DNA from 3 places in the Mesorhizobium kowhaii genome. Region 1 is predicted to be linked to each of the others. Evidence: predicted binding sites of a transcription regulator. Region 1 holds the regulator's gene; each other region holds the start of a gene.

Region 1 (10,016 bases):
CACCGACATCATCGTCAAATCGGGCAACGCGCTGCTCACCATCATCAACGACATCCTCGATTTCTCCAAGATCGACGCCGGTCAGCTGGTACTCGATCCGGCGCCCTTCAACCTTGCCGAGGCGATCGAGGATGTGGCGACGCTGGTGTCCACACGCGCCAAGGAGAAGGATCTCGAACTCATCGTGCGCATCGAGCCTCGGCTCGAGAGCCTGTTTGTCGGCGATGTCGGCCGCATCAGGCAGATCGTCACCAACCTGCTCGGCAACGCGGTTAAATTCACCGATGAAGGCCATGTGCTGGTCGACGTCACCGGCGAAAGGGTTCCGACTGGGACGAAACTGACGATCTCGGTCACCGATACCGGTATCGGTATCCCCGAGGAAAAGCTGAAACTCGTGTTCGAAAAATTCAGCCAGGTCGACACCTCGTCGACGAGGCGACACGAAGGAACCGGCCTCGGCCTTGCCATCACCTCGCGGCTCGTCGAACTGATGGGCGGCGACATCGGTGTCGAGAGCTCCGAGGGCAAGGGCTCGACCTTCTGGTTCACGGTCACGCTGCCGAGGGCCGGTCAGCAGAACGGGCAACGCATCATGCCTGTCGACGTGACCGGCGCGCGCGTGCTGATCGTAGACGACAATGCCGTCAACCGGGCCATCCTGACGGAGCAGATGACATCGTGGACATTCGATTCCTGCGCGGCCGAAAGCGGCGCCGAGGGTCTCAAAGTGCTGATTGCCGCCGCCGCCTATGGCGTGCCGGTCGACTGCGTCGTGCTCGACTATCAGATGCCCGGCATGAGCGGCGCCGAAATGGCGCGGATCGTGCGCAACACCGCTGGCCTTGCCGGCACGCCGATCATCATGCTGACCTCGGTCGACCAGTCGCTCGCCAACACCAGCTATCGCGATCTCGGCATCGATGCCCAGCTGATCAAGCCGGCGCGGTCATCGGTGCTGCTGGAAACGCTGGTTGCCACCATCCAGCGGCATCGCCACAACACGGGCGACGCCCAACCGCTGGCAGCCGACATCCCTCTGGGCAAGGTTGTGCGGCCACAGCCGTCGGAACAACGGGCGCTGCTACAGCCGCCTTCGGTTCGCCCCCGGCCACCCGCGACCGCCGGCGGCGACAGGCTGGATATCCTGGTGGCCGAGGACAATGAGGTGAACCAGATGGTGTTCACCCAGATTCTCGGCGAGACCGGTTATGGTTTCGAGATCGTCGGCAATGGCCGCAAGGCGCTCGACGCCTTCGGCCGGCTCAATCCGTGCATGATCCTGATGGATGTCTCGATGCCGGAGATGAACGGGCTCGAAGCCACCGCCGCCATTCGCCGGCTGGAGGAAGAGACCGGCACGCATGTGCCGATCGTCGGCGTCACCGCGCATGCGCTGAAGGGCGATCGCGAACGCTGCCTGGAGGCCGGCATGGACGACTACCTGCCCAAGCCGATCAGTCCAAGGGCCCTGCTCGAGAAGGTCGAGCGCTGGGTCGGCGCCAGCCGCCAGGCTCAGCGCAACGCCGGGTAAAGGCCGGCGTAGCACCCGGCATGCCCAGGGGAACTCGGCGGCGATTCGCGCCCCCCGCTGAGGCAAGACTATGGCGCGATCGCACCATACCCAAGGCGGCGCCCAGCCGAGACAATGGCCACATTCGAATTCCGCTCTTCCAGTTACGGGCGGGAGCAGCGACCGCCGGCATGAGACAGCGTCAACCTACCCCAACGGACCTGTTTTCGGCGATGGCCCGGCCACGACATCTGGCCGAGAGCAACGCACTCCCGTCCGGATTTTCTTTGCCGAGGCGTCGATTGCGAAACCGCAGGTCGCTCTCGGTCTGAACCGGCGCAAGTGCCTGATTCCGGGCACAAAGACAGGCTCCGCCGCAAGCGCCGGCCGGCCGGCATTTTCCCCACCCCGATGACGCGTTACCGGGCTGACATGAAACTGTCATGCGACTGTAATAATCGAGGGCTATTGGCCTCAGCGGGCGCTGAAGGAACGGCGCCGAGAGACCATCTTCCGAACAGGAGCAGGCCACATGAAGAAATTCCTCCTTACGGCGTCGGCCGCGGCGCTTGCGCTCGCCGCGTCGTCCGGCTTCGCCGCCGCGCGCGACCAGATCCAGGTCGCCGGGTCGTCGACCGTGCTACCCTATGCCAAGATCGTCGCGGAGCAGTTCGGCGAAGCCTTCACCAACTTCAAGACCCCGGTGGTCGAGTCCGGCGGCAGCGGCGCCGGCATCAAGGAATTCTGCAAGGGCGTCGGCGAAGACACGATCGATATCGCCAACTCCTCGCGCCCGATCAAAAAGGACGAAATCAAGTCCTGCGCCGACGCTGGCGTCAAGGAAATCCAGGAAGTTCGCATTGGCTATGACGGCATCGTCTTCGCCACCGACATCAAGGGTCCGGACTGGGCGCTGGTTCCCGCCGACATCTACAAGGCGCTCGCCGCCAAGCTCGTCGTCGACGGCAAGCTGGTCGACAATCCGAACACCAAGTGGAGCCAGGTCAATCCGAAGCTGCCCGACTGGGATATCGCTGCCTACATTCCCGGCGAAAAGCATGGCACGCGCGAAGTGTTCGAGACCAAGCTTCTCGACGCCGGCTGCGACAAGGCTGCCATCAAGGCCACCGGCGTCGCCGACGACAAGGAAGTCGGCAAGACCTGCATTGCGATCCGCAAGGACGGCAAGGCCATCGACATCGACGGCGACTACACCGAGACGCTCGCCCGCATCGACTCGAACAAGACCGGCGTCGGCGTGTTCGGCCTCGCCTTCTACGAGAACAATGCCGACAAGCTGAAGGTCGCTACCGTGGAAGGCATCACGCCTTCGACCGAGACGATCGCCAGCGGCAAGTATCCCGTGTCGCGCCCGCTGTTCTTCTATGTGAAGAAGGCGCATCTCGGCGTCGTCCCCGGTCTCAAGGAATATGTCGAGTTTTTCCTTGACGACCAGATGGTAGGCCCGGAAAGCCCGCTCGCCGAATACGGCCTCGTCGCGGCCCCGGACGCCGAACGTCAGGCCCAGCGCGACGCTTTCGCCGCCGGAAAGTCGATGTAACCAATCTACAAAACCAGGGCGCCGGCCGAAGCCGGCGTCCTGGTTTTGCCGCCTGCCGCTGGCGGGTGGCGATTTGAGCATCCTTTGCTCTAGAGTTTCCCCTGGGGTGGGTCCATGTCGTCCATGCTCGTACTGGCCATTGTCGTCGCCATCGGCCTGGTTGCATTCCTGATAGGTCGGCAGCGTGCCGCAGCGCAGGACAACGGCACGGTGAAGCCGCATTCGCGCGCCCACTATCACGGCTGGTGGGCCTTCCTGCTCGCCGTCCTGCCTGCCCTTTTGCTGCTTGCCGTCTGGACCATCGGCTCGTCCTTCTATCTCGACCGGCACATTCACGCTGCCTTGCCTGAGCGCACCGCTGACAGCAAGGTTGCCAGCGAAGCGCTGGACGTCAGCCTGGTAAAGAGCCTCGCCAAAGGCCTGCATCAGCTCGATGCGAACACGCTGGCGGCGCTGCCCGCGACCTTCGCCGAGCTGCAGCCGCTGCTCGCAGCCAAGGGCGTGGCGCTGGCAACGGATTCGCAAGACTACATGATCCCGATCGCCGTCGAAGCGAACGCCGTGCAGAGCCGGCTTGGCAGGATCGGCGCTGTCCTTGCATTCGCCCTGTCGATCGCCGGCGCTTTCTATGCGCTCAGGCAAATCGCACCGCGTGCAAGGGCGCGCAACAATGTCGAGAGGCTGATGCTGTGGGGGCTGCTCGCTGCGTCGACCATCGCCATCCTGACCACGGTTGGTATCGTGCTTTCGATGCTGTTCCAGACGATCCAGTTCTTCGAGAGCGTCTCGCCGATGAGCTTCTTCTTTGGCACGGTCTGGGATCCGCGCTTCGCCGCCGCCGGCTCGGGCGGCAGCCAGGGCCAGTTCGGCCTGATCCCGCTTCTCGCCGGTACCCTCTACATCGCCCTGATTGCATTGCTGGTCGCGGTGCCGGTCGGCCTGATGTCGGCGGTCTACATGGCCGAATATGCATCGCCCAGGGTGAGATCGGTGGTCAAGCCGGCGCTTGAACTGCTGGCCGGCATACCGACCATCGTCTACGGCATCTTCGCCGTCGTCACGCTGGGGCCGTTCCTGCGCGACCTCTCCGCCGCGCTCACCGGCGGCTCGCCGTTCATCCAGGGCCAGAGCATCTTCACCGCCGGCCTGGTCATGGGCGTCATGCTGATCCCGGTCGTGTCCTCGCTGTCCGACGACATCATCACCGCGGTGCCGCGCGCTATGCGCGACGGCTCGCTCGGCCTTGGCGCGACGCGTTCGGAGACGATCAAGCGGGTGATCCTACCGGCGGCGCTCCCGGGCATCGTCGGCGCCATCCTGCTGACCGCCTCGCGCGCCATCGGCGAAACGATGATCGTCGTGCTGGCCGCCGGTGTCGCCGCCAATCTCACCATCAATCCGTTTGAGGCGATGACGACCATCACCGTCAAGATCGTCAACCAGCTCACCGGCGATCTCGAGTTCAATTCGCCGCAAACCCTGGTCGCCTTCGCGCTCGGCCTCACGCTGTTCGCCCTGACGCTGGTGATGAACATCGTCGCGCTCTACATCGTGCGCAAGTACCGGGAGCAGTACGAATGACCGACATCCCCATGAATACGATGGTCCGGGTCGCCGCTCATCCGCGCCGCGACATCGGCCTGAAGGCCCGCTATGCCGCCGAACGCCGCTTCCGCATCTACGGCATGCTGGCGATTTCCGTCGGCCTTGCGTTCCTGGCCATCATGCTCATCACCATCGTCACGAAGGGTTACACGGCCTTCTGGCAGACGACGGTGTCGCTGCCGATCAGCTTTGACGAGAAGGTGATCGATCCGTCCAACAAGCGCGCCACCGATCCGACCGTGCTGATCAAGGCAAACTATCCAAAGCTCGCCGAAAAGGCGCTGATCGCCAAGCTCGGCATCAATCCCGACGACAAGCCGTCGACCCTGAAGCTCAAGGGCTTCCTGTCCGAAGGTGCCCGCGTCCAGCTGCGCAACATCGTCGCCGCCGATCCGTCGGTCATCGGCACGACGCGCGACGTCAACATCCTTGCCGCCGCCAATCTCGACTCCGCCTTCAAGGGCCAGATCGACCTTGGCGTCGAGGAAGCGCGCCGCAAGGTCTCCGACCAGCAGATCGCCTGGATGAACAAGCTCAGGGCGGACGGTGCGATGGCCGAGCATTTCAACACCGGCCTGTTCTCCTACGGCGCTTCAAGCCGTCCGGAAACCTCGGGCATGGGCGTGGCGATCATCGGCTCGTTCTACATGATGGTGATCGTTCTGCTGCTGGCGCTGCCGATCGGTGTCGCCGCCTCCATCTATCTGGAGGAATTCGCCAAGAAGAACCGCTTCACCGACCTGATCGAGGTCAACATCAACAATCTGGCGGCGGTGCCGTCGATCGTCTTCGGCCTGCTCGGCCTCGCCGTGTTCATCAATTTCCTCGGCATGCCGCGCTCTGCTGCGTTCGTCGGTGGCCTGGTGCTGACGCTGATGACGCTGCCGACGATCATCATCGCGACACGCGCCGCGCTTGCCGCGGTGCCGCCGTCGATCCGCGCCGCAGCGCTCGGCCTCGGCGCGTCCAAGATGCAGATGGTGTTCCAGCATATCCTGCCGCTAGCCGCCCCCGGCATTCTCACCGGCACCATCATCGGCCTGGCGCGTGCGCTGGGCGAAACCGCGCCGCTGCTGCTCATCGGCATGGTCGCCTTCGTTGCCGACTATCCAAAGACGCCCTTCGACCCGGCGACCGCGCTGCCGGTGCAGATCTACATGTGGGCCAACGAGGCCGAACGTGCCTTCGTCGAGCGCATGTCGGGCGCCATCATCATCCTGCTGGTCTTCCTCATGGCCATGAACATCACAGCGATCGTGCTTCGGCGTCGGTTCGAGCGTCGCTGGTAGAAAAAAAGGCATCTGGTATGAACATCATGACCGAACAGTCTCTTGAAAACGCAGTGGGCGACAAAATGAACGCCAAGTCGAACGAAGTGATCAAGATGCGCGGCGACAAAGTCGGCGTGTTCTACGGCGACAAGCAGGCGCTGTTCGACGTCAATCTCGACGTTCGCCTCAATCAGGTGACAGCGCTGATCGGCCCTTCGGGCTGCGGGAAGTCCACCTTCCTGCGCTGCCTCAACCGTATGAACGACACCATCGACTCGGCACGGGTGACCGGCAAGATCACGCTGGACGAAGAGGATATCTACGACAAGAACATTGACGTCGTCGAACTCAGGGCGCGCGTCGGCATGGTGTTCCAGAAGCCCAATCCGTTCCCGAAGTCGATCTATGAGAACGTTGCCTATGGCCCACGTATCCACGGGCTGGCCAAGCGAAAGGCCGACATGGATCAGATCGTCGAACAGAGCCTGAAGAAGGCGGCGATCTGGAACGAGGTCAAGGATCGCCTGCAAGAACCCGGCACCGGCCTCTCCGGCGGCCAGCAGCAACGTCTATGCATCGCGCGCGCCATCGCCGTATCGCCAGAGGTGATCCTTATGGACGAGCCCTGCTCGGCGCTCGATCCGATCGCCACCGCGCGCGTCGAGGAGCTGATCGACGAGCTGCGCCAGAACTACACGATTGTCATCGTCACCCATTCGATGCAGCAAGCGGCGCGCGTGTCGCAGCGCACGGCGATGTTCCATCTCGGCTATCTGGTCGAGGAGGGCGCCACCGACAAGATGTTCACCAACCCCGACGACAAGCGCACTCAAGACTATATCACCGGCCGGTTCGGCTGAGTGGTCCGGCGTTGAATTTTCAGGCACGAGGACTGGATCATGGGTGAACATACCGTCGCATCTTTCGATGAGGATCTGGAGCAGATCAGCCAGCTGATCCGCGACATGGGCGATTTGGCCCGCTCGATGGTCAGCGGCTCGACGCGCGCCTTGCTCAATTCGGACAACGCCCTGGCGCAGCGCGTCGTTTCCGACGACACCATCATGGATGCGCGCCAGCGCGAGCTGGACGACCGCGCCATCACGCTGATCGCCAAGCGCCAGCCGATGGCCAACGACCTGCGCGCCGTCGTCGGTTCGATCCGCATGGCCGGTGATCTCGAACGCATCGGTGATCTTGCCAAGAACATCGCCAAGCGCGTCGGCACCCTCGGCCTCAGCGTCACGCCGCGCGACCTGTCGCACTCCATCGACGCAATGGCGCAGCTGGTGCTGATCCAGGTGCAGGGCGTCATCGAGGAATATGCGGCGCGCGACGCCGAGGCCCTGGCGAAACTGCGCGCCGACGATGAGCGCATCGACGTGAAATACACCTCCGTGTTCCGCGAACTCCTTACCTACATGATGGAAGACCCGCGCAACATCACCGCTTGCACGCATCTTTTGTTCTGCGCCAAGAACCTCGAGCGCATCGGCGATCACGTCACCAACATCGCTGAAAATGCGTATTATGTTTTGACCGGCACGCAGCTGCCCGCCAATCGTCCGAAGCAGGACGAGACGGCAATGTCCGCGCCAGCGGCATGACGACAGGGGTGACCAGTCGATGATCGCGCCACGCATCATGGTGGTGGAGGACGAGGAGCCGCTAGGTGTGCTGCTCCGCTACAATCTGGAGTCCGAGGGTTACCAGGTCGAGGTGGTGACGCGCGGCGACGAGGCCGAGATCCGGCTGCAGGAGAACGTCCCCGACCTTCTGGTGCTCGACTGGATGGTGCCGGCGGTTTCCGGCATCGAACTCTGCCGCCGGCTAAGGATGCGTCCCGAGACCGAGCGTCTGCCGATCATCATGCTGACCGCGCGTGGCGAGGAAAGCGATCGTGTGCGCGGCCTCTCGACCGGCGCCGACGACTATCTGGTCAAGCCGTTCTCGACGCCGGAGTTCATGGCCAGGATCAAGGCGCTGCTGCGCCGCGCCAAGCCGGAAGTGCTGTCCAGCGTGCTCAAGGTCGGCGATATCGTGCTCGATCGTGAATCGCACCGGGTCTATCGCAAGAAGAGCGAGATCCGGCTCGGGCCGACCGAATTTCGCCTGCTCGAGTTCATGATGCGCCATCCCGGCCGCGTGTTTTCGCGCAGCCAGCTGCTCGACAATGTCTGGGGCGAGACGATCTACATCGATGAGCGCACGGTCGACGTGCATGTCGGCCGGCTGCGCAAGGCGGTCAACAACGGCCGCATGCCCGATGTCATCCGCACCATCCGCGGTGCTGGATACGCAATCAGGGAAGATTAGGGATGCGCTGATATTCAGGTGATGCCGGCCTGCGAACGGCGTCTTCCTGTGCTTCCGGTACTCACGTACTGGAATGTACGCTCCGTTCCGGTTCTCGGAATCCACCATTCTCGGCGCGGCCTGACCTGAATCTCAGCACATCCCAAGTCCGCGTTCTTCGGGCAAATTCAAGCCACGTTCTTGCCGCCGAGGCCGGATCTTGTCTGCGTGCCGGGCGCGAAAATCTCCTGGTCGACGAAGGTCAGCGCCCGCATGGCGCAGCCTTCGCGGATCAGTGGCAGTTCGTTCGGTTCGGTGTCGAAAGAAATCGATTTCGAATGCTGGCCGCCTGCGGTCTGGGCAATCGCCTCGCGCAATGCCGGCTCGATCAGGTCGAAGGCGGCGGCGCTGACACCGACCATGGCGACCGGCGCCGGATCGATCAACGCGAACAGGCTGCCGAGACCGTAGCCGAGCGCTTCGCCGGCCTTGCGGTAGGCCTCGCGCTCGGGTCCGTCTCTTTCGCGGGCCGCGGTTGCCAGCGCGCGCATGTCAGCGTCACTGACATCGGCCACTGGTTCTGCGTCCTCACTCATCTGCCTTGCGTTGCGCCAGATGGCGTAGTTGCCGGCATAGGCCTCGACGCAGCCGCGCCGTCCGCAGCGGCACAGCGCGCCGTTCGGCCGATGGATCATGTGGCCGAACTCGCCGCCCGAGGAATGGGTGCCGGTGAACAGCTCGCCCTTCAGCACCAGGCCCATGCCGATGCCGTGCGACAGCAGGATGGCGATGAAGTCGTCGCGGTAGCGCTGGGGATCGCGCCAGCGCAGCGCTATCGCCATCATGTTGCAGTCGTTTTCCATGGTGGCGGGGATGCCGAATTCGTCTTCGAGTATGTCGGCGAAGGCGATATCGGTGTGCGGCGTGATCGGCGACCACAGCATGGCGCGGGCACGCGTGTCGGTGATGCCCTGGATCGCCAGCGCGATGCGGGCGACACTGCGGACGTCGAGGTCGGGGTCTTCGAGACGGCGCCGCACGATGGCGACGCATTCACCGACCAGCGCGTCGCGCGGCATGGTCAGCGTGTCCAGCCGGCGCTGTTCCTCGGCGATCACCTGGCCGGCATAGTCGATGACGGCGACCGAGAGGAAGTTCAGCGACAGCACCACGGTCATCACCGCCGCCGCTTCCGGATTGAGGCCGAGGCCGACCTGCGGCCGGCCGCGTTTGAGCGAGCCGGCCTCGCTCGGCTTGCTCTCAGTCAGGATGCCTTCGCCGATGAGGTCGGAGGAGATCGCCGATATGGTCGAATGGCTGAGGCCCGTGGTCGCGGCGATCTCGGTGCGGGACGGCTGTCCGGCGCGGCGCACGGCCGCGATCACCATCGCCCGGTTGCGGCGGCGCAGATCGTCGTGGCGGATTCCGACCGACATGCTTTTTCACATCCTCCCGGCCGCTGTAGCCTTTCGTGCCCCCCGAAGGCCATCAGCGATGGGCCAAATTCTGGCAGAAGCCTGCCATCCTGTCATTATTTATTCCGGAGCTCGAAAAAAATTCAGAGAGACATCAAAATCCATCAGAATCGATGTTGACAGCGTTCGGGTGTTGGATCAGTATTTTTTCGAGGCTCGAAAAAATAGAGCCTCTGTGCCGGCCTACGGGTCAGTTTGGTCGCGCCATACGCGGCGCAGGGAGGATAAAATGAAAAGATTCACAGCCGCCATCCTGGCGGGTGTCGCCATGTCGCTGACGCTCGCGTCGGTCGCGC
Region 2 (10,016 bases), on a different contig from region 1:
ATCTCGGCTCGGCCGCGACGCGCGATTCCATGCACAAGAAGCTCAGCGCCGACGGCGAGGAACAGCTGACCGATTCCATGAAGATGTTCCGCATGGGGCTGGAGGGCGGCAAGCCGGCGAAAGGTCAGATCGGCGTGCAGCCGGAATGGTTCTACAAGGGTAACGGCACGATGGCGGTGGCGCCAGGTGCCGCACTCCTGTCACCGGCCTTCGCCAAGGACGCCGGCGAAGAGCCGGAAGTGGCCGGCATCTACGTCATCGGCGACGACGGCGCGCCGTTCCGCGTCGGCTTCACGCTGTCGAACGAGTTTTCCGACCACGTCACCGAGCGCGTGAACTATCTGTTCCTCGCCCATTCCAAGCTGCGCAACGCTTCGTTCGGACCGGAGATCCTGATCGGCGACTTGCCCGCCGACATCAGGGGCAGCTCGCGCATCTATCGCGACAACGAGGTGCTGTGGGAAAAGCCGTTCCTGTCGGGCGAAGCGAACATGTCGCACACCATCGCCAATCTCGAACACCATCACTTCAAATATGCCGCCTTCCGTCAGCCGGGCGACGTGCATGTGCACATGTTCGGCACGGCGACGCTGTCCTTCGCCGATGGCATCAACACCGAGGCCGGCGATTTGTTCGAGATCGAGGCCAAGGATTTTGGCCTGCCGCTGCGCAACCCACTCGAGATCGAGCAGCCGGTGAAGGTGGCGGTGAAGGCGCTGTGAGGCGCCAGCATTTCTCCTTCTCCCCCTGTGGGGTGAGCAGCCGGTTCGCCGAAGGCGAATTCATCGTGCCAGTGGCACGATGAAAGGCCGGCGAACGCCGGGACGCTGCGAAGCAGCGGGGACCCGGCAGGGGACCGGCCGCCTCCCGGCCCTTCGCAGGCTCAGGGCGTTCGAAGCTCGAAAAGCCAAGCAATTGGCTTTTCGAGGCCTGCGGCCACCGCTTCTCACCCCACAGGGGGAGAAGGAAGAAGGCGCGGCCGAACCTCAATAAATATCGAAGTCGAAATACTTGGCCTGGATCTTCTTGTAGGTCCCATCGGCGACAATGGCATCGATGGCCGCGTTGAGCTTGTCGCGTAGCGCGGTGTCTTCCAGGCGAACGGCAATGCCGGCCTGGGTCTCCGTGCCCTTGACGTCACCGACCAGCTTGCAGCAGCCCTCGCTTGCCTTCTTCAGCCAGTCCATCAGCACGAACTTGTCGGAGAGCACGGCATCAAGACGGCCGTTCGTCAGATCGGTGATCGCTTCTTCCTGGGTCGGGTAGAGTTTCGCCTCTGCGCCCGCCTTGCCATAGACGTTCTGCGCATAGTCGGCCTGCGTGGTCGAAGCCTGGGCGCCGACCGTCTTGCCGGCGAGCGCCGCGGGTTCGGTCGAGGTGAGATCGGTATCCTTCGGCGCCACCAGCGCCAGAGGCGTCGTATAGTATTTGTTGGTGAAGGAGACCTGCTTCTTGCGCTCCTCGGTGATGCTCATCGAGGCGATGATGGCATCGAATTTCTTGGCCTGCAGGGCGGGAATGATGCCATCCCAGTCCTGGGTGACAATCTCGCACTCGACCTTCATCTGCGCGCATAGCGCATTGGCGATGTCGATGTCGAAGCCGACGACCTTGCCATCCGCGGTGATGGTGTTGAACGGCGGATAGGCGCCCTCGGTGCCGATCTTCAGTTTCTCCGCTGCCTGCGCCGACAGAGAGCCGGCCGCCATCACCAGCATGGCAGCACCAGCTGCCGATATGATCCATCTGGAAATCTGCATTTTCTTGGTTCCCTTGAACGCCGGCATCTTGACAGCCAGCAAGGCAGCCAAGCATGGCGAGCCGGCGCAGGCAAGCATATTGCCTGACGGCAAAGGGGAGGTCAGCGCGCGGCGCGGAAATGCTTGGACAGCTTCAGGCCCTGCGCCTGGTAGTTGGAGCCGAGATCGGTGCCGTAGAGCGCCTGCGGCCGCTTCAGCATATGCTCGTAGACCAGCCGGCCGACGATCTGGCCATGGTCGAGGATGAACGGTACTTCGTGGCTGCGCACTTCGAGCACTGCCCGGCTGCCGGTGCCGCCAGACGCCGAGTGGCCGAAGCCCGGATCGAAGAATCCGGCATAGTGGACGCGGAATTCGCCGACCAGCGGATCGAACGGCGTCATCTCGGCAGCGTAGAGCGGCGGCACATGCACCGCTTCCTGGCTGACGAGGATGTAGAATTCATCGGGATCGAGCACCAGCTCGCCGGCGCCGCTCTTGTGGATCGGCTCCCAGAAGTCGACGACCTCTTGTGCCGCGCGTTTGTCAACGTCGACAAGACCGGTGTGATGCTTGCCGCGATAGCCTACCAGGCCGTTCTGATCCCCGTTGAGATCGATCGACAGCGCGATGCCGCCGCCGGAGATGTTCGGCGGCTCGGTGGCGACCAGCATCTCGGCGCGATGCAGGTCATGCAACTCGGCTTCCGAGAGCAGCGCATTGCCGGTGCGGAACCGGATCTGCGACAGGCGCGAACCGGTGCGCACGACGATCGGAAAGGTGCGCGGGCTGACCTCGAGATAGAGCGGGCCATGATAGCCGGCGGCGATCTTGTCGAACTCGTGGCCGCGATCGGTCATGACGCGTGTGAAGATGTCGAGCCGACCGGTCGAACTTTTCGGGTTGGCCGAGGCCGAAATGTCCGCCGGCAATGCCAGGCTTTCAAGCAAGGGCACGATATAGACGCAGCCGGTCTCCAGCACCGCGCCCTCGGCAAGATTGATCTCATGCAGTTGCAGCCGGTCGAGCTTTTCCGAAACCTTGTGGTTGGGGCCCGGCAGGAACGAGGCCCGCACGCGCCAGGCCTTGTCGCCGAGCCGCAGATCCAGGCTCGCCGGCTGGATCTGGTCGGCATCGAACGCGCGCGGTGACTTCAGCGCGCCGGACTGGAACAGCGCCGAAATGTCCTGATCGGGAAGAATGCCTGTCTGCCGCAAGGCTCCACTCCTAGGCCAGGCGATTTTCTTGTCGCAGGTTCCTGCCGCAAAACCATGGAACAGTTTTGCGGCTTGGTACAAACCTCTTAATCAAGCCGGCAATTGACGCAAGCGTGGCGCGGGTCTAAAGGGTCGTTATCCCGTGGTGATTTGGCCGGTCGGCTTGCAGCCACGTTAAACAAGTCGCTAAAGGACCGTCGGGCCGCAAGGCCGTATGGACCGGTTGCGACTTTCGCGGCCGGTTTTTTTGTGTCTGGAACAAAAGCGATGAGCACCAAGAAGCACAACTGGAAACCTCAAACAGCACTCGTGCATAGCGGGACCCTGCGTTCCGGTTTCGGCGAAACCTCCGAGGCGATGTACCTCACCCAGGGCTATGTCTACGAAACGGCGCAGGCTGCCGAAGCCCGCTTCAAGGGCGAGGAGCCGGGTTTCATCTATTCGCGCTACGCCAACCCGACCGTCGACATGTTCGAAAAGCGCATGTGCGCGCTCGAAGGCGCCGAGGATGCGCGCGCCACCGCGTCCGGCATGGCCGCAGTGACGGCAGCCCTTCTGTGCAGCGCCAAGGCCGGCGACCATATCGTGGCGGCGCGCGCGCTGTTCGGCTCCTGCCGCTGGGTGGTCGAGACGCTGGCGCCGAAATACGGCATAGAGGCGACACTGGTCGACGGCACCGACATCGCCAACTGGGAAAAGGCGGTCAAGCCGAACACCAAGCTGTTCTTCCTGGAAAGTCCGACCAACCCGACGCTGGAAGTGGTCGACATCGCCGCAGTTGCCGCGCTTGCCAATTCGATCGGTGCGCGGCTGATCGTCGACAATGTCTTTGCCACGCCCCTGCAGCAGAAGCCTTTGCAGCTCGGTGCGCACATCGTCGTCTACTCGGCGACCAAGCATATTGACGGCCAGGGCCGCTGTCTCGGCGGCGTCATCCTGTCGGACAAGAAGTGGATCGACGAGAACCTGCACGACTATTTCCGCCACACCGGCCCGAGCCTGTCGCCGTTCAATGCCTGGACGCTGCTGAAGGGCCTGGAGACGCTGCCGCTGCGCGTGCGCCAGCAGACGGAAAGCGCCGGCAAGATCGCGGATTTCCTGGCCGAGCGGCCCGAAATCGCCCGCGTCATCTATCCCGGCCGCGCCGACCACCCGCAGGCGGCCATCGTCAAGAAGCAGATGTCGGGCGGCTCGACGCTGATCTGCCTGGACGTCAAGGGTGGCAAGCAGGCGGCCTTCGCCTTGCAGAACGCCCTCGACATCGTGCTGATCTCCAACAATCTCGGAGACGCCAAGAGCCTGATCACCCATCCGGCGACGACGACGCACAAGAATTTGAGCGACGAGGCCCGCGCCGAGCTCGGCATCGGGCCAGGCACGCTCAGACTGTCGGTCGGCCTGGAGGATACCGATGATCTTCTGGAAGACATCGAACAGGCGCTGAAGGCCAAATAGAGGCCTTTGGCTATCAGGCGCCGGACGGCGTCTCTTCCAGTTCGGCCGCCTTGGTGCCAATGGTCATTGCGTTGCCGCGCCAGTCGACGGCGCCACCGAGCCAGCCGCGCGCCCACATCGCCGGCAGGATCAGGTCGCGCGCCAATATCGCCGCGACCATGCGCGGCGACAGGTGCCAGCCCTTGGACCCAGCCAGGGCGCATTCCGGAAGGTAGAAGGCCGCCAGCACGGCAATGGCGGTTGCCCAGAGGCTGACGCCGGCGGCCGACGCCGCAACCAGCGCAAGCACCAGCGGCACCACCGCGCCAGTCAGGATTTCGGGTGCGAAGAACAGCGGGAAGGTGACGCGGCGCAGCCGCGCCCAACGGGCCTGACGCGACCAGATCTCGTCAAACGTGCGCCGGCCGAGCGGCTGCTCGAAGGGCGCGGCGACGAGATTGACGCGCAGGCCAAGGCCATTGACCAGCTTGGTCGCGGCAGCGTCCTCGGCGATCTCGGCGGCCAGCGCACGGATGCCACCATTGGCATCCAGCATCGGCTTGTTCCAGAGCATGCTCTTGCCCTGGGCAAAGCCGAGCCCAAGCGCGTCGCCGGCATATTGCCAGCGCGCCTGCAGCGTGTTGAGGAAGGCGCATTCGACTTCGGCCCAGAAGCCGGCCGGCCGCGAGCCGATCGGCGTCGAGCAGACAAGGCCGGTGTCCGGCCGCCATGCGGCCATCAGGTGCTGGACGTAGTCTCTCGGCATCAACACGTTGGAATCGGCCAGGATGACCCAATCGTGGCGCGCGGCTTCCCAGCCCTTGACGCAATTGTTGAGTTTCGGATTGGCGCTGATGCGGTCGTCGCCGATCAACAGCCGAGCCGGCACCTTGGGGAAACGGGCAATGGCGGCGCGGATCAGCCTGACCACCGGATCATCGGCATGGGCGACGCAAAAGACCAGTTCGTAGCGCGGCCAGTCGAGCGAGAAGGCACGCTCCAGCGTCTCCTGTGTAAACGGCTCGACACCACGCGACGGCACGACGATCGACACCGGCCGCGGCTTGCCGGCCGGCGGCGCGATGGTGCGGCGGCGCTTCAGACGCGAAGCGGCGAGCAGGATGCTGGCGAGGTTTGAGAGGATGAGAGCAGCTGAAAGCGTGGCGGCTATGAGAGTGAGTTCCATCGAAATCCGGTCACTCCAGAAAAACCGGTCCGCATGACGACCGATTTCAACAGTTCGACAGAGCGCCCGAGTCGCGCGGCACTGGTCGGCGCACACCATCATTGTCGTGTGTCACTTAAATGACATTCTTTGCCGGCACCTGCCTTTGAGGCCGCAATGACAGGACGCGCACCGTTGACCAGTCCGCGCGGAGCGCCGAAAGTTACCGGATTGTTTTGGAGCCGCTTATGTACCGCGCCGTGACGCGCAACATCGAAGTGCAGGTCAGGCCGTTCTATCTGGAGGATCGCTCGGATCCGTCCGAGAACCGCTATGTCTGGGGCTATCAGATAACGATCGACAACCAGTCGGATGAGTTTGTGCAGCTGTTGTCGCGCTATTGGCACATCACCGACGGCACCGGCCGGGTCGAGGAGGTGCGCGGCCCCGGCGTCGTCGGCGACCAGCCCGAACTCAATCCCGGCGACAGCTATCAATACACGTCCGGCTGCCCGCTTTCGACACCGTCCGGCATCATGGTCGGGCACTACACGATGCGCAACAAGCGGGGCGAGACGTTCGACATCGCCATCCCTGCCTTCTCGCTGGACCTGCCGGGCACGCGGCGGACGGTGAATTAGTTTCGCCTTACCGGCAGCGAAGCAGCCGGTAAGGCGTGTTTTTCCCTACTGGGCCACCGTAAATTCCGCAGGGTCGAAGTCATATTGCTTCGAGCAGAATTCGCAGGCGACGTGGATGCCGCCGTCTTCGGTGCTGTCCTTGATCTCCTGCGCCGAGAAGCCCTCGAGGATGCCGCGGATCTTGTCGCGCGAGCACGAGCACTGGTCGGCGACCGGAACGCCGCCGAAGACGCGCACGCCATGCTCGTGGAACAGCCTGTAGAGCAGCCGCTCGGCGCCGATCGTCGGGTCGATCAGTTCGGTCGGCTCGATGGTGCCGAGCAATGCCAGCAGCTCCTGCCAGGAATTGTCGGCCGGATCGTGGATCTCCTCGCGCGGATCGCCATCGCCGCCCGGCAGGTCCGGAACGCGCATGCGTTCGGGCGACTGAGGCAGGAACTGCGCCAGGATGCCACCGGCGCGCCACTGCTCGCGGGCGCCGCCGATGCCGGGCGTCAGCAACTTGGCCACAGAGAGCCTGAGATCGGTCGGGATCTGCTCCGACTGGCGGAAATAGGTGCGGGCCGCATCCTCCAGCGTTTCGCCGTCGAGCTGGACGATGCCCTGGTAGCGCTGTGTATGAGCGCCCTGGTCGATGGTCAGCGCCAGCACGCCGCTGCCGAGCAGCGTCTGCTGAGACGTTTCGCCTGCCGCGACCAGCGCCTCCAGCCGATCGGCATCGAAGCGCGCATAGGCGCGCAGCGCCGAGGGCGTGGAAAAGTCCGCGACCAGCATGTCGACCGGCCCGTCGGTGCGGGTCTGCAGGATGAACTTGCCCTCGAACTTCAGCGAGGTGCCGAGCAGCACCGTCAGCACACAGGCTTCCGCCAGCAGGCGGGCGACCGGCTCGGGATAGTCGTGACGGGTGAGGATAGCGTCGAGCATCGGCCCGAGCTGAACGGTGCGGCCGCGCACATCGAGCGGGCCGACCTCGAAGGGCACGACGTGATCGTCGCCGGCGTAGCCGAATTCGCCGAGTTTGGGGTGATGTTCAGTCACTTGATAGGTTTCCAACATGACAAAGCTCCAGGGCGCGGCCATGCCGCCCTGGAGGGCGCATGCTTCGAAACGCGCTTGATTTGCGTGATGCGGCGCAGATAGGCATCACACCCCCAGAGATCAAGCGCCGAGACACCAGGCGAGTACGGCCTTCTGCGCATGGAGCCGGTTCTCGGCCTCGTCGAAGACCACAGAATGCGGCCCGTCAATGACCTCGTCGGTCACTTCCTCGCCGCGATGCGCTGGCAGGCAGTGCATGAACAGGGCATCCGGCCTGGCCTTCGCCATCAGCTTGGCGTTGACCTGGTAGGGCGAAAACACGTTGTGACCGCGGGCGCGATGCTCCTGGCCCATCGACACCCAGCAATCGGTGACCACGCAATCGGCCTGGTCGACGGCTTCCTCGGGCGAGCGGGTGAAGTGCAGCTTGCCGCCATGCGCCTGCGACCAGTCGATATGCTTCTGCGCCGGCTCGCTGCCTTCGGGTACGGCGACGTTGAGGTTGAAGCGGAACCGCGCCGAGGCTTCGAGCAGCGAATGCAGCACATTGTTGCCGTCGCCGGTCCAGGCGATGGTCTTGCCGGCGACCGGACCGCGATGCTCCTCGAAGGTCATGATATCGGCCATCAGCTGGCAGGGATGGGTGTCGTCGGTCAGTCCGTTGATGACCGGAACGGTGGCGTTCTCGGTCAGTTCCAAAAGCCGCTCATGCGAGGTGGTGCGGATCATGATCGCGTCGACGTAGCGCGACAGCACCTTGGCGGTGTCGGCAATGGTCTCGGAGCGGCCGAGCTGCATCTCGGTACCGGTCAGCATGATGGTTTCACCCCCAAGCTGACGCATGCCGACGTCGAAGGACACGCGGGTGCGCGTCGAGGGCTTGTCGAAGATCATCGCCAGCACCTTGCCTTCGAGCGGCCTGGTCCGCTCGCCAGCCTTGAGGCGAGCCTTTCGCACCACCGCATCGTCAAGCATGAAGCGCAGATCGCCTTCGGAAACGGCGGAAAGATCGGTGAAATGGCGAACTGACATCAGCAATGGTTCCGGGATTACTTCGCGGCGGCGGCGGCGATCGCCTCCGCCAGGCCCTTGGCGCCGGCGCGGATGCGGTTGAGCGCGTCGTGGATCTCGGCATCGGTGACAGTGAGCGGCGGCAACAGGCGAATGACGTTGTCGCCGGCCGGAACCGCCAGCAGGTGCTGGTCGCGCAATGCCATGTTCACCTTGGTGTTGGGCATGGCACATTTGAGGCCGAGCATCAGCCCGGTGCCTCTGATGTCCTCGATGACCTCGGGAAACTCGTCAGCGACCGCCGCCAGCCCCTGCTTCATCAGCAGCGCCTTGCGCTGGACATCTTCCAGGAAGCCGTCTTCCAGCACCACGTCGAGCACGGCGTTGCCAACCGCCATGGCCAGCGGGTTGCCGCCGAAAGTGGTGCCATGCACGCCGGATGTCATGCCAATGGCCGCTTCATCCGTGGCAAGGCAGGCGCCCATCGGGAAGCCGCCGCCAATGCCCTTGGCGATCGCCATGATGTCGGGCGTGACGCCGGACCATTCATGCGCGAACAGCTTGCCGGTTCGGCCGATGCCGCACTGAACCTCGTCGTAGATCAGGAGCAGGCCGTGCTGTTCGCACAACTGCCGGAGCCGCTTCAGCGATTGCGTCGGCACCGGGCGGATGCCGCCCTCGCCCTGTACCGGTTCGATCAGGATCGCCGCGGTCTCCGGCGTGATCGCCTTTTCGGCCGCATCGATGTCGTCGAAGCCGACCTGGTCGAAGCCTTCGACCTTGGGTCCAAACCCTTCAAGGTACTTGTATTGACCACCCGCCGCGATGGTCGCCAGCGTGCGGCCATGGAAGGCACCTTCGAAGGTGATGACGCGGAAGCGTTCGGGATGTCCCTTGACGAAATGGTAGCGCCTCGCCGTCTTGATCGCGCATTCCAGCGCCTCGGCACCGGAATTGGTGAAGAACACCTTGTCGGCGAAAGTGGCGTCCACCAGCCGCTCGCCGAGCCGGCTTTGCCCCGGAATCTCGTAGAGATTGGAGACATGCCAAAGCTTTGCGGCTTGCTCGGTGAGTGCTGCGACCAGATGCGGGTGGCTGTGGCCCAACGAATTGACGGCAATGCCGCCGGCAAAATCGAGATATCGCTCGCCCTTGTCGGTAACAAGCCAGGTGCCTTCCCCGTGGTCGAAGGCCAGGGGTGCGCGAGCAAAGGTCTCGTAAAGCGCCGAACCGCTCATTATATGCGTCTCCGGTACCGGAAAATCAAAAAAGCCGCCAAAGCGGCGGCCTGTGCGGCTTATCGTGTTTTTCGGCCATGAAGTCAACGAAAACGTCGCGTAGTGCCCCGCGGCAAGCCCCCTGACGCAACGCCGGCTCATGAGCGACCGGGCAAGTTGGGGAAAACCGAAAAAACCGATTCGTGTTGCCCTTGGGACTCTTGTCACCGAGTCAGCGCATAGAGTAGTTGTAGTCGAGAAATAACTAGATTTCGTGCGGCGGACCTAATCACCAGATATATGTGGTGTCTGCCCCGGCAAATGTTGCCGGGTCGGGAGTGGATTCCGATTGCCGCACGCTTAGCAGGAGCGCGGTCTCATGAACTGGACTGACGAGCGGGTAGAACTTCTCAGAAAACTGTGGTCGGAGGGTCTGAGCGCAAGCCAGATTGCTGCGCAGCTTGGAGGGGTCAGCCGCAATGCGGTCATCGGCAAGGTGCACCGGCTGAAACTGTCGGGCCGCGGGCGATCGACCGCCACGCCGGCACGCCAGA
Region 3 (10,016 bases), on a different contig from region 1:
ACTGTCGACACCGCCATGCGGCGCAGGACAGTCGACAACCTGCCGGCCGAGGCAAAGGCGGAACTGAAGGCCTATGTCGAGCGCAGCTATCCGCTGGGCCGAATCGGCCGCCCCGACGACCTGGCCGGTATAGCGGTCTATCTGGCCAGCGACGAGGCGGCCTGGACCAGCGGCGGCATCTTTGCCGTGGACGGCGGATATACGGCTGGGTGACCCGCCCGGCCGCTAGACGCCGACGATGTCAGTGGCGGCGCTTTCCACAAATCCAAGAGCGCCGACCGCCTCAAGTATCTGATTGCGAACCCAGCGATGGGGCGGCTCGTCGTCGTGGCGCGCGTGCCAGTACATCCTGATTTCGGGAACCGCAATGGGGAGTGGCGGTTCAAAGAGGACGAGCGGCAGGGTCTTCGCGGCCCAAACCGCGAACTGCCTGGGAACCGCTGCAAGGTAGTTTCCGTTTGCCACTGCCAACGCGACAGCCTGAAAGTGCGGCAGTGTCAGGCTTACACGACGAGTTCGTCCGATCTTGCCGAGCGCCTCGTCGGTGGAGCCCGACATCGAGCCGTCGATGGAGCGAAGAACGTGGGGCAGTTCGCAGAAAAATTCAATCGGCAGAGGCTCGCCGTCCGCGATCCCGGCCTGCCTGATGGCGGTGTTGTCCCTCGCCGCAATGATTACGAATGGCGAATGAAACAGAGGCGTGCTGGAGACCCAACCGGAGACCTCCAGCGGACGCTCGAGCGCGGCGTCGACGTCATCGTCCTGAAGCAGCCGCGAAACGTCGCCGCGAGCGCTGTCCAGAAAGCGGAGCGACACGCGAGGCGCTATCTCGGCGATGCGTGCCGCCAAAAACGGCATCAGCATCAGGGAGAAGAAGTCCGCCCCCATAAGTGTGAAGGTTCGGTCGAGCTCCGCCGGATCGAAGTTTTTTGAGGACTGGAAGACACGTTCGATTTCGCGAAGCGCCGCCCGCAACGGCTCCGCTAGGCTCTCGGCGCGCGGCGTCGGCATCATGTCATTGCCCCGCCGCACGAACAGCTGGTCGTTGAGGACATGCCGCAAGCGATTGAGCGCGGCGCTGACGGCGGGCTGGCTGAGGCCGATCTGCTCGCCGGCGCGCGTAACGCTTCTTTCCCGCAGAAGGGCGTCGAACACCCTGACGAGATTGAGGTCGAGCGCATTCAAATTCATCGTATCAATTGGCCCCATACGATCATTCGATTTCCGTTGCCGGTAAGTCCTTGATTAGGTCGTCATCGGCGCCGCCCAGTCGGCACAGGAAGGATCAGACAGCCATGACAATGACCCCCGGGACGATCACAGGCAAGGAACTCTTCTGGTTCAACAATACACTCGTCGCGATCCACGTCTCGTCGACCGCGGGAGAGGACGGCATCTGCGTCGTCGAGCATCGAATGCCTTATGGCGACTCTCCGCCGCTGCATGTGCATCGCCGGGAGGACGAAGTGTTTCACATCCTGGACGGGAGAATGCGCTTTCAGATCGACGGCCACGAACGAGTCGCCGGCCCCGGCGATACGGTCATCGCACCGAAAGGCCTGCCGCACACCTACCGGGTCGAGTCGCGCGAAGGGGCGAGTACCCTCACCGTCACGCGCGGTGCGGATTTCGAGACGATGTTGCGCCAGGCGGGCCGCCCCGCCGAACAGCCGGAGCTGCCGCCGCAAATGGAACCGACGCCGGAAATCATCGCGGCACTGGTGCAGCTCTGTGCAAGCAATGGCATCGACATCGTTGGTCCGCCGCTAACCTGATTGGTCGTGCGGGACATTCACCTCGGCAAGCCCTCGCGCGCCTTCCCTTCTCCCCAACAGGAGAACGGAAGGCGTTCCTTCAACCGATTTGCATGATTTGCGCCCGCAATCTCCGCTTGAAGCCGTTTGTGCAACGCGATACGCCGTTGCCGACTTCGACAAGGAGAGACCCGTGACCGCTGCAAAGACCAGAACCGAAACCGACACGTTCGGCCCGATCGAAGTCGCCGCCGATCGCTATTGGGGCGCGCAGGCACAGCGTTCGCTTGGCAATTTCAAGATCGGCTGGGAAAAGCAGCCCGCGTCGATCGTGCGCGCGCTCGGCGTCGTCAAGCGGGCGGCGGCCGAAGCCAACATGGAACTGAAGCGGCTCGAGCCGGCGATCGGCAAGGCGATCATCGAGGCAGCGCAAGAAGTCATCGACGGCAAGCTCAACGATCATTTTCCGCTGGTCGTCTGGCAGACCGGCTCGGGCACGCAGTCCAACATGAACGCCAACGAGGTGATCTCCAACCGCGCGATCGAGATGCTGGGCGGCGTCATGGGCTCGAAAAAGCCGGTGCATCCCAACGACCACGTCAACATGAGCCAGTCGTCGAACGACACCTATCCGACGGCGATGCACATCGCTTGCGCCGAGCGCATCGTGCACGATCTGCTGCCGGCCCTGAAGCATCTGCACAAGGCGCTGGACGCCAAGAGCAAGGCCTTTGCCCACATCATCAAGATCGGCCGCACGCACACGCAGGATGCCACCCCCCTCACCCTCGGCCAGGAATTCTCGGGCTATGCCGCACAGGTCGCCTCGTCGATCAAGCGCATCGAGCTGACGCTGCCCGGCCTGCAGGAACTGGCGCAGGGCGGCACCGCCGTCGGCACTGGCCTCAATGCGCCGGTCGGCTTCGCCGAAAGGGTAGCGGACCGCATCGCCGCCATCACCGGCATCGCCTTCGTCACCGCGCCGAACAAGTTCGAGGCGCTGGCAGCCCACGATTCCATGGTATTCTCGCACGGCGCCATCAACGCCTGCGCCGCCGCGCTGTTCAAGATCGCCAATGACATCCGCTTCCTCGGTTCCGGCCCGCGGTCGGGCCTTGGCGAACTGTCGTTGCCGGAAAACGAGCCGGGCTCGTCGATCATGCCGGGCAAGGTCAATCCGACCCAGTGCGAGGCAATGACGCAGGTTTGCGTGCAGGTGTTCGGCAACAATGCCGCCGTCACCTTCGCCGGCAGTCAGGGCCATTTCGAGCTCAACGTCTATAACCCGCTGATGGCCTACAATTTCCTGCAGTCGGTGCAGTTGCTCTCCGACGCTTCGGTCTCCTTCACCGACAATTGCGTCGTTGGCATCGAGGCGCGGGAAGACAACATCAAGGCGGCACTCGACCGCTCGCTGATGCTGGTGACGGCATTGGCGCCGACCATCGGCTACGACAATGCCGCCAAGATCGCCAAGACGGCGCACAAGAAGGGCACCACGCTGCGCGAGGAAGCGCTCGCCACCGGGCTGGTCAGCGAAGCCGACTACGACCGGCTGGTGCGGCCGGAGGATATGACGCATCCGGGGTAAGGTTTTTCGGCGGGAGAATTTCCTCCTGTCGCGACCTGACTCGACGCGAATTTTGCGCAAATCGCCCGATCACGGAAATGTCCGCGCTGTGAACAATGTGTCGACAACTTGGCGGCTTTGGTGAACAGTCCGCATGGTCTATCTCACCGGTATCAACCCCTTCCCGGAGAGAGCCACCATGTCCATCAACACTTCAGTCGCCGGTTCCGGCGCTTCCAATGCCTCAGCCACCATCCTCCTCGGTCGCGTCCTGCTTGCCGTCATCTTCCTGCTTTCAGGTTTCGGCAAGCTCACCGCGATCGCTGGCACAGCCGGCTACTTCGGCAGCCTCGGCCTGCCGTTGCCGACCGCGACGGCTGTCATCGTCGGCCTGATCGAACTTCTCGGCGGCATTGCCATCCTCGTCGGCTTCCAGACCCGGATTGCCGCCTGGGTGCTCGCCATCTTCACCGTCGCCACCGCGCTGGTCGCCCATACCGGTTGGGCCGATCAGATGCAGATGATCAACTTCCTGAAGAATCTGGGGATTGCCGGCGGCTTCATCGTGCTGGCCACCTCGGGCGCTGGCGCCTATTCGGTCGACGCCAAGCGCGGCTGAAGCCACCAACAATCAAAGAAAGAGGGGCGCGGAATTTTCCGCGCCCCTCTTTCGTTGTCTATCCAAGCGTCCCAGCTGACCAATTCCTGCTAGGATCGTGGCGTCGGGATGGGGAACGGTCTCAGCCGCCCCTGCCCGATCGACATCGGAGGTGACAAGCATGCCCCGCAACGCACTGCTTCTGCTTTCCCGGCTGCTGCTCGCCGCCCTGTTCGTGCCCTCCGGTTTCCACGCGCTTTCCGACATTGCCGGCACGACGGGCTATTTCGCCGGGCTCGGCCTGCCGCTGCCGACGCTTGCCGCCTGGGGCACAGGCTTGTTCGAGCTGATCGCCGGGCTGCTCATCCTGGTCGGTTTCCAGACCCGGATCGCGGCGCTGCTGCTCGCCGCCTTTTGCATTGTTGCCGGTTTCATCGGCCATTACGGCCAGGGCGGCGGCGACGCGATGCTCACCTTCCTGCATTCGCAGATGCTGATGAAGGACATCGCCATATCGGGCGGCTTCCTGGCGCTGGCGATGGCCGGGGCCGGCGCCTGGTCGGCGGACGGGCGCGGTGAGGCGTAAGGCCTACTTCACCGAAACGCTCTATTTCACCGAAACGCTTGGGCCGCCCTCGACGGCCAGCACCAGCCGGCGATTGGTTATCCTTGCCAGTTGCGCCAGGCGCCCGGCCGGCCGTTCGCCATAGAGGTCGGCCAGCGATGCGGGCAGAACCAGCGCCAGCACGCCATTGCCGCGCTGTTCCCATTTCAGCCTGGGCATGATGCCGGGCATCGATGCCGTCAGCAGGTAGACGACGCGCATCATCGCCGCCAGCACCCGCGCCCGCTCCAGGTAACGCGGCGAAGCCAGCGCCTTGATCTCGGGTGCGATGGCTTCGTTGAAGATGCCGTCGTGGCGATAGGCATTGGCCATCGCCAGGAAGGCACGGCCGGGATGGTCGACGCCGAAGAAGGACGCATGCGCGATGATGTTGAGCGACTGCTTGCCGCGATATTCGGGGTGTGCGCGCCAGCCGATGTCGGCCAGCAATGCGGCTGCGTGGCGATAGCGCGCCTCGTCCTCGGTCTCGTCGATGCCGAAGGCGGCAAAGGTCCTGGCGGTCCAGTCGACAAGTTCATGCGCGTGGGTGACGGAGCGTGAACGCAGACGGGCGAGTTCCTCCGAGGCCGAAATCAGCGGATCGGCCTTCTGCTCGGCCTCGTCGAGCAGCGAATAGAGAAAGCCTTCGCGAACGCCGAGCGCCGAGACGATGATCTTCGACGGCTGCATCGCCGCCATGATCTCCTGCAGCACGATGGCGCCATAGGGCAGCAGCGAACGGCGGTTCTTCGAAACGCCTTCGATACCCTTGACCTTCTCGATCTCGGCTTTGGCGACCTGCTTGAGGAAGTTCGTCGCACTGTCGGCGCTGATCTCGTAATGGTGCATGACGCCGAGCGGATAATTGGTCATTTCCATGTGCAGCCGGGCGAGATTTCGCCAGGTGCCGCCGACGGCGTAGAAGGGCCTACCCTGCCCGCCTTTCAACAGCTTGGCCCTGGCCAGCTCGTCACGCGCGATCTTCGCCGCCTGGGCGAGCGAGTTCTTCGCCATGTCCTGCAGGCGCAGGCCGCCCAGCGGCAGCGTTATGCCGTCGCCGATCGCTTCGCCGTTGACGTCGACCAGTTCGAGGCTGCCGCCGCCCAGATCGCCGGCGATGCCATCGGCCGGGTGGAAGCCCGAAATGACGCCGAGCGCCGAATAATAGGCTTCCTGACGGCCGCTGATCACACGGATCTCGGTCTTGAGCACGTCCTCGGCGCGGTGGATGAAATCGGGACCGTTGATCGCCTCGCGGGCCGCGGCGGTGGCCAGCACATACATGTGCTCGGCGCCCGCCTGGTCGGATAGTGCGCGAAAGCGGCGGAACTCTTCCATCGAGCGCGTCACCGCCTCGGGGTCGAGTTTGCCGGTGGAAACGATGCCGCGGCCGAGACCGGCCAGCATCTTTTCGTTGAACAGCATGGTGGGCGAGCGCGCCAGCCCTTCATAGACGACGAGGCGGATCGAATTCGACCCGATGTCGATGATGGATAGCGGTCGGCGGTCCTGCAACCGGCCCTGGGAATCGGACAGCATCAGCTGGACGCTGCGGCGTTCTTCTTGCGGCGCTTGAACTGCGCGATGCGCTTGGGCGCATGCGACTTCAGCGCGTCACCCCGTCCCGACAGGCTCGGATTGGTCATGAAATATTCCTGCGCGTTGAACGGTTCCTCGCCCTCCTCCAGCACCACGCGCCGGGAGGTTCCATCAGCCAATACGTCGAAACTTTGCTGATTGTCCATGATGTTGCCCAGCATGATCTGGCCCAGGATCTGTTCATGCACAGTTGGATTGGTGATCGGCACCATGGTCTCGACGCGGCGGTCGAGATTGCGCGGCATCAGGTCGGCCGAAGAGATGTAGACGATCGCCTCGTCCGATGGCAGCCCATGGCCATTGCCGAAGCAATAGATGCGGCTGTGTTCCAGAAAACGGCCGACGATCGACTTGACCCTGATGTTTTCCGACAGGCCCGGCACCTGTGGCCGCAGGCAGCAGATGCCGCGCACGACGAGGTCGATCTCGACGCCGGCACGGCCGGCGTCATAGAGCGCATCGATGATGATCGGGTCGACAAGCGCGTTCATCTTCATCCAGATGCGCGCCGGCCTCCCCTCCACCGCATGAGCAATCTCGTCGGCAATATGCTTCAAGATGCGGCTTCTCAGCGTGAACGGCGAGATCGCCAACCGCATTTCATCCGTCGGCTCGGCATAGCCGGTGATGAAATTGAACAGCTGGGCGACATCGCGCGCGATCGTCGGGTCGGTGGTGAAGAAGGACAGATCGGTGTAGATGCGCGCGGTGACCGGATGGTAGTTGCCGGTGCCGAGATGCACATAGTTGCGCAGCTTGCCGTCCTCGCGTCGCACCACCAGCGACATTTTCGCGTGGGTTTTCAGCTCGAGGAAGCCGAACACGACCTGCACGCCGGCGCGCTCCAGGTCGCGCGCCCAGCGGATGTTGGCTTCCTCGTCGAAACGCGCCTTGAGCTCGACCAGCGCGGTGACCGACTTGCCGGCCTCGGCCGCGTCGACCAGCGCGCGCACGATCGGGCTGTCGTTGGAGGTGCGGTAAAGCGTCTGCTTGATCGCCACCACTTCGGGGTCGGCCATCGCCTGACGCAGGAACTGCACCACCACATCGAAGGATTCGTAGGGGTGATGGACGACGATGTCTTTCTCGCGGATGGCGGCAAAGCAGTCGCCGCCATGCTCGCGGATGCGTTCGGGAAAGCGCGGATTGTAGGGCGTGAACTTGAGATCGTCGCGAGGGATGGCGACGATCTCGGAAATCTGGCTGAGCGCCAGCGGACCGGTCAGAACGCTGATGCGGCTCGACGACACGCCAAGCTCGCCGGCAACGAAGTCACGCAGTTCCGACGGCATCAGTCTGTCGAATTCGATGCGGATCACCGAACCGCGGCGGCGGCGCTTCAACGCCGTCTCGAACAGGCGCACCAGATCCTCGGACTCCTCCTCGACCTCGATATCACTGTCGCGGATGATGCGGAACGTGCCGGAGCCCTTGACCTCATAGCCGGGGAATAGCTTGCCGATGTAAAGGCCGACCGCCTCTTCCAGCGGGATGAAGCGGACATGGTGCTTGCGGTCCGGCAGACGGATGAAGCGCTTCAGCGCCACCGGCAGGCGCAGCAGCGCGCTCATCTCCTCGCCATTCTTGCGGTGGCGCAATTGCAGCGCCATCGAGAAGCCGAGATTGGGAATGAACGGGAACGGATGTGCCGGGTCGATAGACAGCGGGGTCAGCACCGGAAACACCTGCTCCTGGAAATGGTCTTCCAGCCAGATCTTTTCGTCCTTGGTCAGCGCGTCACGCGTGATGCTCTCGATGCCTTCCTTGTTGAGCAGCACGGTGAGCGCCGAAAGGCTCTTCTGCTGGTCTTCCTGCAGCCGCTCGACCTCCCGCAGCAGCTGCTCGAGCTGCTGTTCGGGGGTGCGGCCGTCAGGGCTCTTCAGCGTGATGCCCTCGCGCACCTGGCCGGCAAGACCGGCGACGCGGACCATGAAGAACTCGTCGAGGTTGGCCGCCGAGATCGACAGGAAGCGGACGCGCTCGAGCAGCGGATGATTGAGGTTCAGCGATTCCTCGAGAACGCGCCGGTTGAACTGCAGCCAGGAAAACTCCCGGTTGACAAAGCGATCCGGGTTGCCGCCCTCCGGTCGAGCCACCTCGACATTCACGAATTCGCTCTGCACCGGCTTCAGTTCGTTCATGATTCCCGCTCTTCCCCGCAACCGCTGGCCGGTTAACCGGCTTAACTTATCCTCTGACAGGCTTTTGCGACAGTTTGATTTCATCGAACTTGCAAAGAGACCGGTTATGATCCAGATGCAGAAGAGACTGCGTTAAGGAGACGACGATGGCAGGCGGTTCCATTCCCCATTTTCAGAACGATGCGGGCCACCCGGCGATCGACATCGGCGTCAAGGAATTCATGTGCACAGGCGCCAACCCGCCTTTCGACCACCCGCATGTGTTTCTCGACATGGGCGACGACAATGAAAAAGTCTGCCCCTATTGCTCGACGCTCTACCGCTATTCGCCCAAGCTGAAGGCGACCGAAACGCTGCCGGACGGCTGTATCTACATCGACCAGGCCGCCTGATTCTTTCGCGACAAGCCCGATGGACGACACGCGGTCCCGGCAAGTCGTCATCGCCGGGGCGGGCGTCGCCGGGCTGACCGCCGCGCTGGCGTTCGCCGGACGCGGCTACCCCGTGCAGGTGTTCGAACAGGCACAGCGCCTGGAAGCGGCAGGCGCCGGCATCCAGCTTTCTCCCAACGCGACACGCATCCTTCGCCAGCTTGGCGTGCTCGACCGGCTGCTTCCGGCTGCGGTGCGGCCGGAAGCGGTGGTGCTGAAGGATGCCGCGACGTTGCGCGAACTGGCGCGCGTGCCGCTGGGACAAGCCGCCGAAGCCCGCTGGCAGGCACCCTATCTCGTCGCTCACAGGGCTGACCTGCAGAGCGCATTGACTGCGCGCGTTGCCGAGATGCCGAACATTCTTCTGACTCCCGGCGCGCACGTCAGCAGCGTTGCCAAAGGCAGCCACGGTGTCACAGTGGCTGCCGAGATGGCCGGCGAGACAATCGAGGCCAAGGGCTTGCTGCTGGTCGGCGCCGATGGCGTCTGGTCATCGGTGCGCGGGCTTGTCGATCCGAACAAGGGGGCGGCCTCGCCGAGAAGTCACTTTTCGGGCGAACTGGCCTGGCGTGCCACCATTCCCGCCGACAGCGCTGCCGGACAAGCCTTTGCCGCGATCGGCGCAACCAATTGCGTCACCACCTTCCTGCATCCCGGCTTCCACATGGTCGCCTATCCCGTCAGCAAGGGCGCTGCCTTCAATCTCGCTGCCTTCACCAAGGGCGAACGCATTGCCGAGGGCTGGTCCGGGAACGCCGACACCAGGATCTTGACCGGTGCCATGCGCGGTACGGCGGCAGCACTTGCCCGTCTGGTCGAGGAAGCCGGCCCGTGGACGGCATGGCCGATCCATACGGTAGACAGCAAACAGCCTTGGACGACCGATGGCATGGCGCTGATCGGCGATGCGGCGCATGCGATGACGCCGTTCGCGGCGCAAGGTGCCGCCATGGCGATCGAGGATGCGGCGATGCTTGCGGATGTCGTCGCCGACTTCCCCGCCGATCAGGCACAAAGTCTTCAGATCTGGGAGAACCTGCGGCGGCCGCGCGTCGCCAGGGTCGCCCGGCGCGGCGCTATCAACCGCCTTGCCTGGCATGCCGCGGGTCCAGTTTCTATCGCGCGCAATCTGTTCCTGAAAATGCGGTCGTCGGAAAAACTCGCCGCCGATCTCGACTGGCTTTATGGCTGGCAGGCACCGGAGCCTGGCGAAACATGAAACGCGCGACAGGCCGGCCCGAAGGAACAAGGCGCTCGTATTCGACAACGGCACCCACACAGAGTAGGAATGTTCCATGGCCAAGGTCATTCGATATGAA

The links. The regulator PhoB, encoded in region 1, activates phosphate uptake and scavenging genes when phosphate is short. The targets are predictions, from matches to a motif close to TGTCATNNANCTGTCAT.
Region 2: ACFFNA_RS03870 (ceramide glucosyltransferase) is a predicted target of PhoB. The motif match lies at 5,685-5,701, and genes of this name have one in related genera.
Region 3: ACFFNA_RS37440 (RNA degradosome polyphosphate kinase) is a predicted target of PhoB. The motif match lies at 8,333-8,349, and genes of this name have one in related genera.

What each region holds. Positions count from the first base shown of each region.
Region 1 covers NZ_JBHLYT010000046.1:138-10,153, reverse strand. Annotated here, with positions in the region: gene ACFFNA_RS25770 (PAS domain-containing protein) at 1-1,534, shown strand, start outside; gene ACFFNA_RS25765 (PstS family phosphate ABC transporter substrate-binding protein) at 2,046-3,074, shown strand; gene pstC (phosphate ABC transporter permease subunit PstC) at 3,189-4,655, shown strand; gene pstA (phosphate ABC transporter permease PstA) at 4,652-5,968, shown strand; gene pstB (phosphate ABC transporter ATP-binding protein PstB) at 5,986-6,810, shown strand; gene phoU (phosphate signaling complex protein PhoU) at 6,850-7,557, shown strand; gene phoB (phosphate regulon transcriptional regulator PhoB) at 7,577-8,266, shown strand; gene ACFFNA_RS25735 (ROK family protein) at 8,434-9,681, opposite strand; partial or broken gene ACFFNA_RS25730 (D-xylose ABC transporter substrate-binding protein) at 9,950-10,016, shown strand, end outside.
Region 2 covers NZ_JBHLYT010000005.1:58,659-68,674, forward strand. Annotated here, with positions in the region: gene araD1 (AraD1 family protein) at 1-722, shown strand, start outside; gene ACFFNA_RS03855 (ABC transporter substrate-binding protein) at 987-1,760, opposite strand; gene ACFFNA_RS03860 (2'-deoxycytidine 5'-triphosphate deaminase) at 1,862-2,956, opposite strand; SAM riboswitch at 3,089-3,166, shown strand; gene ACFFNA_RS03865 (O-succinylhomoserine sulfhydrylase) at 3,224-4,411, shown strand; gene ACFFNA_RS03870 (ceramide glucosyltransferase) at 4,425-5,576, opposite strand; gene apaG (Co2+/Mg2+ efflux facilitator ApaG/CorD) at 5,804-6,196, shown strand; gene ACFFNA_RS03880 (Hsp33 family molecular chaperone) at 6,242-7,276, opposite strand; gene argF (ornithine carbamoyltransferase) at 7,355-8,266, opposite strand; gene ACFFNA_RS03890 (aspartate aminotransferase family protein) at 8,284-9,483, opposite strand; gene ACFFNA_RS03895 (GcrA family cell cycle regulator) at 9,842-10,016, shown strand, end outside.
Region 3 covers NZ_JBHLYT010000176.1:88,467-98,482, reverse strand. Annotated here, with positions in the region: gene ACFFNA_RS37475 (SDR family NAD(P)-dependent oxidoreductase) at 1-213, shown strand, start outside; gene ACFFNA_RS37470 (LysR family transcriptional regulator) at 226-1,191, opposite strand; gene ACFFNA_RS37465 (cupin domain-containing protein) at 1,296-1,775, shown strand; gene fumC (class II fumarate hydratase) at 1,948-3,345, shown strand; gene ACFFNA_RS37455 (DoxX family protein) at 3,524-3,943, shown strand; gene ACFFNA_RS37450 (DoxX family protein) at 4,104-4,508, shown strand; gene ppx (exopolyphosphatase) at 4,530-6,065, opposite strand; gene ACFFNA_RS37440 (RNA degradosome polyphosphate kinase) at 6,065-8,266, opposite strand; gene ACFFNA_RS37435 (zinc-finger domain-containing protein) at 8,413-8,658, shown strand; gene ACFFNA_RS37430 (FAD-dependent monooxygenase) at 8,678-9,916, shown strand; gene ACFFNA_RS37425 (hypothetical protein) at 9,993-10,016, shown strand, end outside.